Regions from separate parts of the Thalassotalea castellviae genome, predicted to be linked through region 1. Evidence: predicted binding sites of a transcription regulator. Region 1 holds the regulator's gene; each other region holds the start of a gene.
The links. The regulator FNR, encoded in region 1, switches genes on or off when oxygen is low (the NO sensors DNR and NnrR bind a similar motif). The targets are predictions, from matches to a motif close to TTGATCTAGATCAA.
Positions count from the first base shown of each region.

Region 2: RM573_RS11575 (OmpW/AlkL family protein) is a predicted target of FNR. The motif match lies at 1,132-1,145, and genes of this name have one in related genera.
Region 3: ccmA (cytochrome c biogenesis heme-transporting ATPase CcmA) is a predicted target of FNR. The motif match lies at 1,201-1,214, and genes of this name have one in related genera.
Region 4: ubiU (ubiquinone anaerobic biosynthesis protein UbiU) is a predicted target of FNR. The motif match lies at 2,083-2,096, and genes of this name have one in related genera.

Region 1 covers NZ_JAVRIF010000013.1:39,728-42,932, reverse strand. The annotation lists gene RM573_RS16955 (M14 family metallopeptidase) at 1-759, shown strand, start outside; gene RM573_RS16950 (sulfite exporter TauE/SafE family protein) at 832-1,497, shown strand; gene fnr (fumarate/nitrate reduction transcriptional regulator Fnr) at 1,542-2,261, shown strand; gene uspE (universal stress protein UspE) at 2,451-3,205, shown strand, end outside.
Region 2 covers NZ_JAVRIF010000006.1:740-3,944, reverse strand. The annotation lists gene RM573_RS11585 (GGDEF domain-containing protein) at 1-536, opposite strand, end outside; gene RM573_RS11580 (diacylglycerol kinase) at 649-1,017, shown strand; gene RM573_RS11575 (OmpW/AlkL family protein) at 1,214-1,915, shown strand; gene aroE (shikimate dehydrogenase) at 2,039-2,854, shown strand; gene RM573_RS11565 (hypothetical protein) at 2,851-3,087, shown strand; gene RM573_RS11560 (gamma carbonic anhydrase family protein) at 3,084-3,205, opposite strand, start outside.
Region 3 covers NZ_JAVRIF010000002.1:484,621-487,825, forward strand. The annotation lists gene RM573_RS05870 (heme lyase CcmF/NrfE family subunit) at 1-975, opposite strand, end outside; gene ccmA (cytochrome c biogenesis heme-transporting ATPase CcmA) at 1,295-1,936, shown strand; gene ccmB (heme exporter protein CcmB) at 2,020-2,673, shown strand; gene RM573_RS05885 (heme ABC transporter permease) at 2,673-3,205, shown strand, end outside.
Region 4 covers NZ_JAVRIF010000001.1:218,197-221,401, forward strand. The annotation lists gene RM573_RS00965 (YchJ family protein) at 1-89, shown strand, start outside; gene RM573_RS00970 (U32 family peptidase) at 124-1,002, opposite strand; gene ubiU (ubiquinone anaerobic biosynthesis protein UbiU) at 1,027-2,022, opposite strand; gene ubiT (ubiquinone anaerobic biosynthesis accessory factor UbiT) at 2,215-2,742, shown strand; gene RM573_RS00985 (HD domain-containing phosphohydrolase) at 2,739-3,205, opposite strand, start outside.

The DNA.
Region 1 (3,205 bases):
AGTCAACGTTTTTTACCGCATGGAATTGATCTAAATCGCTGTTTTGGTATTTCACGAAATGATGGTTACTATGCTCGAGCTCGACTCATTGAAGAAGCCATTAGAGAAGTAACCCCTGAATTCGTCGTTGACTTACATAACTGTTCGGGTTCAAGTCCTGCTTTTGCTGTATCGCCGACGTTATCAATGAAAGAAATCGCGTTAACTTCATTTTTTTGCGATGCGGTAATTTTATCAGGCTTACAAATAGGCGCATTAACTGAACAAGCTTTTAGTTGTCCAACCATAACAATTGAGTGTGGAGGCAGTAATGACGAACAAGCGCATGAAGTCGCTTTTGAAGGAATACAAAACATCGCTGAATGTCCGCCAAACGTTAATTACCCACAAAAAAAATCCGTTGAGATAATTTGTAAACCCTTACGGTTAACGTTAAAAAACAATGTAGAACTAACCTATAGCCATCACTATGAAGGTGAATGTGGTGTGACGTTATTAGATAATATTGAGCAATTTAATTATGGTGGCGCTCATCAAGGTCAAATGCTAGGTTGGTTAGATTCAAAAGGGTTAAAAAATTTGCAATTATTAAATGAAGATCAAGAAAACGTTATCGACGAATTTTTCACTTTACGAGACAATCAATTAGTCTGTGCAACTCATTTGAGAATATTTAAAGCAACAACAAACAAGTTTATCGCCAAAAATGATTGTTTATTTTATGTCGTTAAACATTCTTTAGGAACCTTTGAAACGTGATAAATAGTTTTTACCTGTGATGAATAATGTTAACCTCCAGCCAAGATTGTCAGTGAAAGATATTGTCTTTGTATGGAATTAGATTTTCTATCAGCCTTCGTCATCGGTTTATTAGGTGGTGGTCATTGTATTGCGATGTGTGGAGGCATTACCACCATGCTTACGTCTGCATTACCGCAACAAATAAACAAAACCCCCTTTATATTAAGCTATAACGTAGGGCGAATATTTTCGTATTCTTTGATAGGTGCTATCGCAGGTTTAACCGGCTCACTCGCAATTAAACACTTAGGATTTCCTATTGTCACTTTAAAAATTATTGCCGGTATTTTTTTAATCTTGCTCGGATTATACATTGGTCAATGGTTATTATGGATATCAAAAGTTGAAGTAATTGGTAAACACCTTTGGCAACACTTATCGCCTTTAAGTAAAAAGATAATTCCGATAAAGAGTGTAAAGAAATCTTTCCTTTTAGGTACCTTATGGGGTTGGTTACCATGTGGTTTAGTTTATTCAACATTAACCTGGTCTTTAGCCAGCGGCAACGCAATAAAAGGAGGTTTGATCATGATGTTTTTTGGGCTTGGTACTTTACCTGCGTTATTGACGGTTTCATTTGGTTTTACTTTTATAAAGCTATTAATGCAAAATAATTATTTTAGAAAAACTATGGCGTTATTACTAATAAGTTATGGTATCTTGACGCTAAAATTTGCATATACACAAATGTTCTAATACCATACTCGAAGTGGATAATTAACTTAGATGTTAAGGAAAATATGTACAAGAATCAAAGCGCATCACAACAACATATTCATTGCCAAAATTGTAGCATCAGTGAACTTTGTCTACCGTATTCTCTTGATGAAAAAGAGTTAGAAACCCTTGATGAAATCATTGACCGGAAACGCCCTATCCATAAAGGTGAGCAGCTTTTTCAAGATGGTCAAACTATGCAGTCCTTATACGCTATACGCTCTGGCACTTTCAAAACGTTTACGGTAAACGAAAGTGGTGAAGAACAAATTACCGGCTTCCATTTAGCAGGAGATTTATTAGGGTTTGATGCCATAGCAGAGTCTGAACATCCGAGCTTTGCAAAAGCATTAGAAACTTCAATGGTTTGTGAAATCCCCTATAATACCTTAGATAATTTATCTAATCATATGCCAAAGCTTAAAAAGCAAATCCTTCGTATGATGAGCTCTGAAATTAAAAATGATCAAGAAATGTTAACTTTATTGAACCGTAAGAATGCTGAGCAGCGTCTTGCTACATTTTTATGTGCCTTAAGCGCCCGTTATCACGCTAGGGGATTATCAGCCACTGAGTTCAGGTTGACGATGACTCGCAGTGATATTGGCAATTATATCGGCTTAACGGTTGAAACAATTAGTCGCTTATTGAATCGATTCAATAAAAATGACTTAATTAAAGTTGATGGCAAGCTTATTACGATTTTAGACAGCGATAAGCTTGAAGATTGTGCTGCGCTATAGCAGCAGATCACTCTCCCACATACTTTTCCTTGCGTAAATATTTCTCAAACATCTGTAAAGTATTTGCTTGCTTAACTTTTCCTTCAATACGACCAATTTATTGATTTAAAACAATCTTCAACTATGTGTTATATAAGAATATAACTATACTGATAGTAAATCATTAACATGAGTTATTCTGGAGCGAATATGGAAAAGTATCATCAAATATTAGCAATCATAGATCCAACCACTGAAGATCAAAAAGCCTTAAAAAGAGCGATTGAATTAGCCAAACAAACTCAGGCCACCATCACAGCTTTCCTTTCGATATATGATTTTTCTTATGAGATGACTACCATGCTGTCAAACGATGAGCGTGAAGCTATGCGCAACTCGTTAATTAATGATCGTATTCAATGGTTGAATGAGTTAATTAACGTTTTACCACACGATAATATTGCAATAGATACTAAAGTAATTTGGCACAATAGACCTTTTGAACCCATTATTGAAGAAGTATTAAATAATGGCTATGACATAGTCATTAAAGGGACACATCAGCACGATAAATTAAAATCAGTCATATTCACGCCAACTGATTGGCATATCTTAAGAAAATGTCCCTGTCCTGTTTTATTAGTGAAAGATCATTTATGGCCGATGAATGGCAATATTGTCGCGGCACTCAATGTAGGCAGTGCTGAAGCAGAGCATCAATCTTTAAATGTAAAAATAACAGAAGAAGCGATCAATCTATCAAAATTGATCAAGGCAAATGTTCATTTGGTCAACTCTTTCCCTGGCACTCCCGTTAATATCGCAATTGAGATCCCTGAATTTAATGCAAACGAATACAACGAATCCATGTTAAGTCATCATATAGAAGCGATGGATGAGCATGCTCAACAGTTTGCAATCAGTAAAGAGCACACCCATGTGGAAGAAGGTTTACCAGAAGATAT
Region 2 (3,205 bases), on a different contig from region 1:
GTAAAAGCTCTTCTATTTAGGGTTTTGGTTAAGGGATCGGTTTTCGATAAGGTTTCTAATTGTTCATTTTGTTTACTGGTTTCATAACTAAAAGCTAAAGAGCAACTGGCGGTGATCATTAATGTAATTAGAAATGTAGCTAGCATTAAATTTGTTAATAATGGCGCTGCAAGTATCGCTATACCTATTAATGTTAGCAGGCTACTGATTGCGGCTATGCGTACGGTTAAGAAGTAAAAAAGTAAGGCGATGGTTGGATAGCACCAAAATAACTGACTTTCACCTTTCAAATATAGGGTGGATAAACTACCAAAAATCGCCAAGAGACAAAAAAGTATTTTAAGAGTACTTACGTGTTTTTGATGGTAAGCAAAATAACCGATTAAACACATAAGGATGAAAATGGCTAAATCTAACAGTGCCATATCCCATTCTGCTTGTATAAATCTATAAATCGTTAACGGCAGTATTCCGGCTGCCGAAAGTAAAGGCATCACACAAAGAATTCGTTGCTGTAGTGTACTTCTTGCTAACATTCTAATATTATCTTGCTTGGTTATTTCATCTAAATTTTAGTATAGCAGCTATGATGTAAATTAATTTTGATTGCATTATTTTTAGTTGTTATTAAATAGGTTAGGTTTTATTTTGTCATCTAAACAACAAACGCATCTCGGTCGTTTTATTCCCGCGATTAAACACAGTCTTTTGGGATTAAAAGCGGCATATCAATATGAAATAGCTTTTAGACAAGAAGTATTTTTGCTCATTATTTTATTGCCAAGCGCTTTTTATCTAGCCAATGACTTTATCGAGTTTTGTTTATTGATCTCTTCAGTTTTGGGTATTTTGATTGCCGAATTACTTAATTCTGGCATTGAAGCGGCAGTCGACAGAATTAGTCTTGAACATCACGAATTAAGTGGTCGTGCAAAAGACTTAGGCTCTGCAGCTGTTTTTGTTGCGATAATATATTTTGTTTTAGTATGGGGTTATAAAATTTTCACTTTGCTATAACGCTAGTCAATTCTTTCAAATTCATTCCATTGTTGTAAATTATGACACGCTTTTTGTTTATTTAAGCTATTGCGTTGCTAATATGTTGAATGTAGATGAGATTAGTCTCGAAGTTTGCGCTAGGTCAAATTTTTTAAAGTAAACACTCTATACAATCGTCTTAATTCTAAACCTTACTTTTATTATGGATATTAAGATGAGAAAAAATATTATTACTTTAGCCGTATTAACAACTCTTTCACTTTCAGCATTAGCAAGTGATTATAAAGCAGGTGATATCGTTGTTCGTGGTGGATTAACTATGGTTGACCCAAATAGTGATAAAGCGGGTGTTTATGTTGAAGCATTAGGAGGCAATACGCCTTTATCTATTGCTGTTGATGACAATACGCAACTTGGCTTAAATGTCGTTTACTTTTATGACCGCAACTGGGCGGTAGAAGTATTAGCAGCAACACCTTTCACCCATGATGTTACTATTTATGATCCTCAAGGGGTTTCTGAAGAAATATTTGGAACGAATGTTGATGGTGTAACTTTAGGTGAAGTGACTCATTTACCACCAACCGTTAGTGCTTTATATTATTTTGATAACGCTTCAAACTTTAAACCTTACATAGGTCTTGGTGTTAACTACACTATTTTTTTTGACGAAAAATTCAAAGATACACCTAAGTCACTAGGTTTTAATGATCTAGACTTAGATGGCTCTTTTGGTCTTTCTGCTCAAGTAGGTGCTGATTATCAACTTAACAACAAGTGGCAGGTTAATGCCTCTGTTCGATATATTGATATCAATACGGAAGCTAACTTTAAAATTGGCGATTCAATTAAAGGGTCTGCGGATATAGAAGTAGACCCTATGGTATTTTCAGTAATGCTGGGTTATAAATTTTAAGTTAAATTCTTATAACTCATAACTAAAAAGCAGGCTTTAGTATTCAGTTAATCCTGCTTTTTTGTGTTTTTATCCTTATCATTGTTATATTCTGCCATTATTCTTTTTTATTAAATAGCCGTCATGGATCAATATCGCGTTTTCGGAAACCCTATTAAGCAATCTCGTTCTCCCTTTATACATCAAAAATTCGCTGAGCAAACCCAAGAGCGTTTAAATTATCAAAGTGAATATGTTGAGATAGGTGAGTTTTCTCAAGCAGTAAAGCAACTAATCAATATTGGTGGTAAAGGCGCGAATGTTACTTCTCCTTTTAAAGAAGAGGCGATGGCGTTATGCGATAAATTAACCGAACGAGCAAAATTAGCTGGTGCTGTAAATACCTTGTCATTTATAAATGGCGAAATCTTGGGCGATACAACCGATGGTGATGGTTTGGTTAATGATTTATTAGCAAATAATGTAGCGTTAAAGAATAAGAAAATATTACTGTTAGGTGCCGGTGGGGCTGCAAAAGGGGTGATTCTGCCTTTATTAGAACAATCACCTACACAGCTCGTTGTTGCTAATCGGACTGTCTCGAAAGCCGAAGCAATTATTCAGCAATATCCCGCAAAGCCTATTTTCTGTTGTTCTTTCGAAAAAGTAACTAACTATGAGTTCGATGTTATTATTAATGCAACTTCGGCAGGCTTGAATGGGCAAGCACTTCCTATCTCTGAACAAGTAATACAATCTAATGTAACCTGTTATGACATGACTTACGGAATAGAATTAACGCCTTTCTTAGAAGTAGCAAAGTTACGAAATGCCGCAAAACTAATAGATGGTTTAGGCATGTTAGTGGGTCAAGCTGCAGTGAGTTTCGCCATATGGCGAAATATTCAACCGGATACACAACCCGTTTTAACTTCATTGAGAGAGGAAATGTCGAAATGAATCAAGCAATACTCTTTAATGATGACCTAACGTTTGACAAAACTCATAATGCTTGGTGCTTTACTGGCATCATGTCAGGACAACGTATTACATTATATTTTCATTCTTTTTCTTTAGGACGCTTAGATAATATAGATGCTTGTACTAAATTTGATTTAGAAGAAGTAGCTGAACTCTGGCTCGAAAAAAATGAACCAGAGGGGGATGAGATTCATATACAAATGAAAGCTTAACTTTCGACTTCTTCTAAGTATTCATTTTTCAAATGAACATAGTTATCCGCAGATTGTTTTAAAAATGCCAGTTCTTTATCTTTAAGTAATCGGGCTTCTTTCATTGGGTTGCCGACAT
Region 3 (3,205 bases), on a different contig from region 1:
ACCACCAACGGCAATTGCCAGTAGTAATAAGATAAACGCACCTCGTGTCGGATCAGAAGCAAATGAATGTACTGAAGTTATAACTCCCGAGCGCACTAAAAATGTCCCTAATAAACTTAAACTAAAAGCAAAAATGGCTAATAATACGGTCCAGTTTCTAAACGTGCCTCGCTTTTCTGTTACTGCTAATGAATGAATTAATGCGGTACCAACTAACCAAGGCATAAAAGATGCATTTTCTACCGGATCCCAAAACCACCAACCGCCCCAGCCTAATTCGTAATATGCCCACCAGCTACCTAAAGCAATACCGAGTGTTAAAAATATCCAAGCGGCAATGACCCAAGGTCTAGCCCAGCGAGCCCAAGCAGCATCTAACTTCCCTACCATTAAGGCGGCAATCGCAAAAGCAAAGCTGACGGCAAATCCTACATAACCAAAATACAACATGGGTGGGTGAATAATTAATCCAACATCTTGTAATAAAGGGTTTAAATCCCGCCCTTCTGCTGGCACCACTGGCCATAATCGATCAAATGGATTTGAGGTTAGTAAGGTGAATAACATAAACCCAACGGCTACCATTCCTAATACGGCTAATACTCTTGCAATAAAAGCTTCGTCCATTCCTTTACTATATTTAGCAACCGCCATTGTCCAAGCCGTTAACGCGAAAACCCACAATAACAAAGAGCCTTCATGTCCCCCCCACACCGCACTTATTTTAAAATAATAAGGCAACAATGAATTAGAGTGGCTGGCAATATACTTGACAGAAAAATCGTCGATAACAAACGAGTAAGCTAAAATAATTAAACTAATCGAGGTGAAAGCAAACATGCCAAATGTTAAAGGTTTAGCGTAACTGGTCAATTTAGCTTGGCCAGTATAAACGCCAATAAGCGGAAAAACGCTCAAACAAATTGCAAATGCCAAACCTATGATTAAGGCAAAGTGGCCTAGCTCAGGAATCATATAAATCTCCGAATGTTATCGGTACTGATCACGTATGAAGGTGATCGTCAGTATCAAAATACGTCTTGAGGGATTTATTCTCAAGTCGATAAAAATTTGCAGCAATGTTAGCACTGTTTATAGGTAAACTTCATCAAAGAGTGACATCTTATTACAAAATTACTACTTGAAACGCTCAAAGTGGTATCAGTGCAGTAATGGTATGATAAATTCATTATCTATAGTAGGATCTAGATCAAGCCATTTAAATTATTTTTCTCTAAAATGATTCAAATTAAAGTTAAGATAACGCCATTAGATCAGATCATTATTTAAATAAATGCCAACACACTCACCTTCATTACTTAACGCTCATCAATTAACGTGCATACGCGAAGAACGTATTCTATTTGAACACCTTAATTTAACCATAAATGCTGGTGATATTATTCAAGTTGAAGGACCGAATGGCGCAGGAAAAACAAGCTTGCTCAGAATTCTCGCCGGACTTTCTCAACCTTATGAAGGTCAAGTATTTTTCAATGATATGGCAATTGGTGATGAACGTGAAATTTACAATCAAAACTTACTTTATATTGGACATTTAGCCGGAATTAAAGGCGAAATGACTGCACAAGAAAACCTTGAATTTTCTTTGAGTTTAAGTGGTTTAGATCTATTAACGGCCGAAAAAACATTAGATCAAGTTGATTTACTTGGTTTTGAAGATGCACTCGCGGCTCACTTAAGCGCAGGCCAACATCGACGTATCGCTTTAGCAAAATTATGGCAAAGTAAAGCGCCTGTTTGGATATTAGATGAGCCGTTTACTGCAATTGATAAAAATGGTGTAAAAAAACTCGAAGAATTAATGGTTAATCACGCCCAAAATGGCGGTTGTGTTATTTTAACGACGCATCAAGACTTATCGATTGACCAAAATTTATATAAAAAAGTCACGTTAGAATATCGTTTCTTTTAAATGAAATATCGAAGAAAAAAATGAATAAACGCAATGACATCGCCATCGAAATAAAAGCCGCTATTTCCTATAAAGAGGTTTTTATGTTGATTTTTAAACGTGATTTAACTATTGCTTTTCGTCATAAAGACGACATTTTGAACCCGTTACTCTTTTTTATTATTGTTATTACTTTATTTCCTTTAGGAATAGGACCAGAATCGAACACACTAGCTAAGATAGCCCCCGGTATTATTTGGGTGGCAGCATTATTATCTACTCTATTATCACTGGATCGATTGTTTAAATCAGATTTTCTTGATGGCTCATTAGAACAAATGCTACTCAGTCCCCATCCTTTATTTATCATTGTGCTAGGCAAAGTTATTGCCCACTGGTGTTTAACAGGCTTACCGATTATTTTTATTGCTCCTTTGCTCGGTTTATTGCTGCATTTAGACGAAAACAGTTATTCAGCTTTACTGTTAACCTTATTGTTAGGAACACCGATTCTTAGTTTTTTAGGTGCTATTGGTGTTGCGCTTACTGTAGGCATTAAAAAAGGCGGCGTTTTACTGAGTTTATTAGTACTCCCTCTTTATATTCCAGTATTAATATTTGCGACCAGTGCTATTGATACTGCGGCAATGAGCTTACCCTATAGCGGACAGCTTGCTATAATTGGCGCACTATTAATAGGTTCTATAACATTATCCCCTTTTGCGGTTAGCGCCGCACTAAAAGTGAGTACCAACTAATGTGGAAATGGCTTCATCCTTATGCTAACCCAGAAGTGTCTTATCACTTCGCCGGACGATTAATTCCGTGGTTTTCTAAATTAACGTTTATTTTGCTTTTTATCGGTTTGAGTTGGGCACTTTTATTTGTCCCTGCGGATTATCAGCAAGGTAACAGTTTTCGCATCTTTTATTTACATGTACCTGCAGCCATTCTTTCGATGAGTATTTATGTCGCAATGGCAATAGCAGCATTATCAAGCCTTGTTTGGCAAATTAAATTAGCCGATGCTTCTGCGGCGGCCATGGCCCCAGTTGGTGCTGTATTTACCGCCATTGCGCTAATCACTGGCGCTGCTTGGGGCCGTCCTACTTGGGGCACATGGTGGATCTGGGATGCCCGCTTAACATCAGAGCTTATTTTATTATTTTTATATTTAGGTGTCATAGCCCTGCACAATGCTTTTGAAGATAAAACACTCTCAGGCAAAGCTGCGGGAATTTTAGCGCTGGTTGGGGTAGTCAACATCCCTATTATTAAATATTCAGTAGA
Region 4 (3,205 bases), on a different contig from region 1:
ACAGTAACTTGCCTACACCAAAACGTAACGCACCTTGTCTGTGTTTAAGTGGCAAAAAATTTAAGCACTGCTGTGCTTTATTTGTTTAATAAATCCGCCTAATCACGGTTTAATCCGAGATTTTTAAACATTAGCCATCCCAGCAATTTTGTGCCAATAACCATTACATTCATTGTTTTTATCTAATGGAATATATTGCGGGTTGACCAATTGCCGCTTAAATTGGCTTAGTTTATTGAAGGCCTGTTCACTATCGGCACTTATTCGGACAATATCAACACCAATCGCTTGCATATTATTAACTTCGTTAACTAAGTTATATTGATCGCCGGACATGGTTTGAATGCCATTTAAAGTAAAAACTTGTTCACCTTCCTGACTCTTCATTTTTCTCCCTTGGGGATAATGAATGCAACAATATTGACAGTCATCTTTAGCTCGATTTTCTGATCGGGCTGTAAAACATCGGGCAGAATAAGCTAAAGGGAGGTAACCCCAAGAAAACACCTCACATTCAAATTGATTGCGAATCGAAGATTGCTCCGCTTTTTCTAATAAAGAACTGAGCCAGTCACTCGATAATTCAACAGGCATAACCCAGCGGAACATCCCTTGCCTAAGCAATACTTTTAACGTTGAAAGGTTGTAACAATTCATGGCTGGCCCTGCAACAAACGGTAGTTTATTTTCATGCAATATTTGTACGGCACTAAGATCATTGGCTTCAATTAAAAAATCACCATTCGTACAATATTTTTTTAGTGTTTGAATTTCAGCCGCGGATTCCAATAAAGTCATTGTTGATATAACCACTTGCTTTCCTGACTTTGCTACTTGTTTAGCTAATTCAAACCAGTCGTTTACGCGCAACTCTCGTCGTTTAGAACAAACGGTTTCACCTAAATAAATAATATCAGCCTCACTATTTATTGCTTGCTGATAGAATGTTTCAACTTGATCTTTAGGCCAAAAGAACAAACTGGCTCCGAGGGAAAACTTCATTATTAACTCTCTTTGTTTAATCGATTATTGCCATTGACGGTGATAAGCACCTAACGTGGTTTGTTTCCCTTCTGATAACTTTGCTAAAGAATCCATCCAACGACTTTCTACCTCAAATTTATCGGGAGATCGTTGATAACTATCTAATGCACTACGCCATGTTTTTGCTATCTGTTCAACATAAGCAGGGCTACGTTGTCGGCCCTCTATTTTGACCGAAACTACGCCCATTTTTGCTAGTTGAGGGATCAAGGCAAGGGTATTTAAACTGGTTGGCTCTTCTAGTGCATGATATACGTTTTCATTTACAGCAAATTTACCTTTACATAACGTAGGATATCCAGCCTTTTCATCCGGTTGATAACGGTCGATCAATACACCATTTAGCCGGCTTTCCAAACCTTTATCAGTTTCTTGCCAACGCACATATTTAGCTGGTGAACAAGCTCCAACGGTATTAGGAGATTCTCCTGTCATATAAGAAGATAAATAACACCGCCCTTCCGACATAATACATAAACTACCAAAAGCGAATACTTCTAACGGTACTGGAGTTTTAAGGGCTAATTGTCTGACTTGTTGCACAGATAATACTCGAGGTAACACCACACGACTTACTTCAAAGTTTTCATGATAAAATCGGATAGCTTCTATATTCGTTGTAGATGCTTGCACAGAAACGTGTCGCTCGATATCAGGGTATTTATTTGCTGCATAATCTAACACGCCTAAATCCGCAATGATTAAAGCATCGCACCCAATGGCAACGGCATCATCAACAGCTTTTCGCCAACGCATTTCACCTGCGGGATGTGCAAAAGTATTGATGGCTACGTGTAACTTTTTCTCTCGCTGATGAACATAGTCAACAGCTTTTAATAATTTACTTTCTGTGAAGTTTAATCCGGCAAAGTGTCTGGCATTAGTATCACCTTTCATACCAATATAAACCGCATCTGCGCCGTTATTTATTGCTGTTTTTAAGGCAGGAAAATTTCCCGCCGGACATAATAATTCCATACACGTCTTTTTTCAGTAGAATAACCAGCGGCAATTTAACGATTTTTCAATGATGAGGGTTTGACTTAAAACAAACTTTTCGGTTTTTATTTGTAGAACTTTTTCACTAAAAGTTGATCTGTAACAGATAACAATTGAACGCTATTGCTACCATAGCACCTACCAAAACTTTTATTTAAACAAGGGTCCGTTGTGAGGAATCTCATTCCATGTAGTCATTTCACAGCAAATTATGGCGCCAAATTATTAAACAATTTGCCCAGTATTTTAACACCGGTATTAACACGAATTCCTGACTCTGTTCATAAAGCATGTTTATTACCGATTTTACATTCTATTTTTTCTGACGCTATTAACGAGGGTGATTTTGACTTTTTACAAGGGAGCTGGTTAAACATTAACATCAATGATTTGGGGATTTCTTGGCTGTTAAGTTTTCAAAATGATCGCTTGATCATGGCACCAAAAAATAGCAAAAAAGCAGATGTCTGCTTTTTTGCAAATGGCGATGATTTATTATTGATAGCAGGTAGAAAAGAAGATCCTGATACCTTGTTTTTTCAACGACGTTTAAAAATCGAAGGCAACACAGAGTTAGGATTAGCAGTTAAAAACGTTATCGATGCACTAGATTTAGACCAACTACCCAGTATAGCCCATAACGTAGTAAGCCATTGTGCAAATATCATTGCCAAGCATCGAGTACAGAGTATTGATTAATCAGGAAAACGATTTCTTATTGACCAAAACTCATCGAAATTATTAATCATAATATCGACGAGTGCTGGCTGAAACTTTTTCCCTTTTTGTTCAATAATATAAGCTTTAATTTCTGACGCTGACCAAGGTTTATCATAGCTACGTTCTGATCCTAAAGCATCAAACACATCACCAATAGCGACAATACGTGCTTCAATAGGAATTGCTTCTCCCTGTAAACCTTCTGGGTAACCCGTTCCATCCCAATTTTCATGATGATAACGCGCTAATTTCGCCCCTACCATCGCGATACTGGCTTTTGATTTTGTCAATAATTGAGCGCCAGATTCACTATGGGTTTTCATAATATCCCATTCGTTTTCATCGAGCTTCCCTGCTTTATGCAAGATTTGCTCTGGGATGGTGATTTTACCTAGGTCATGTAATGGTGCGGCTAACTTAATAGCTTCAACGAGTTTTTCAT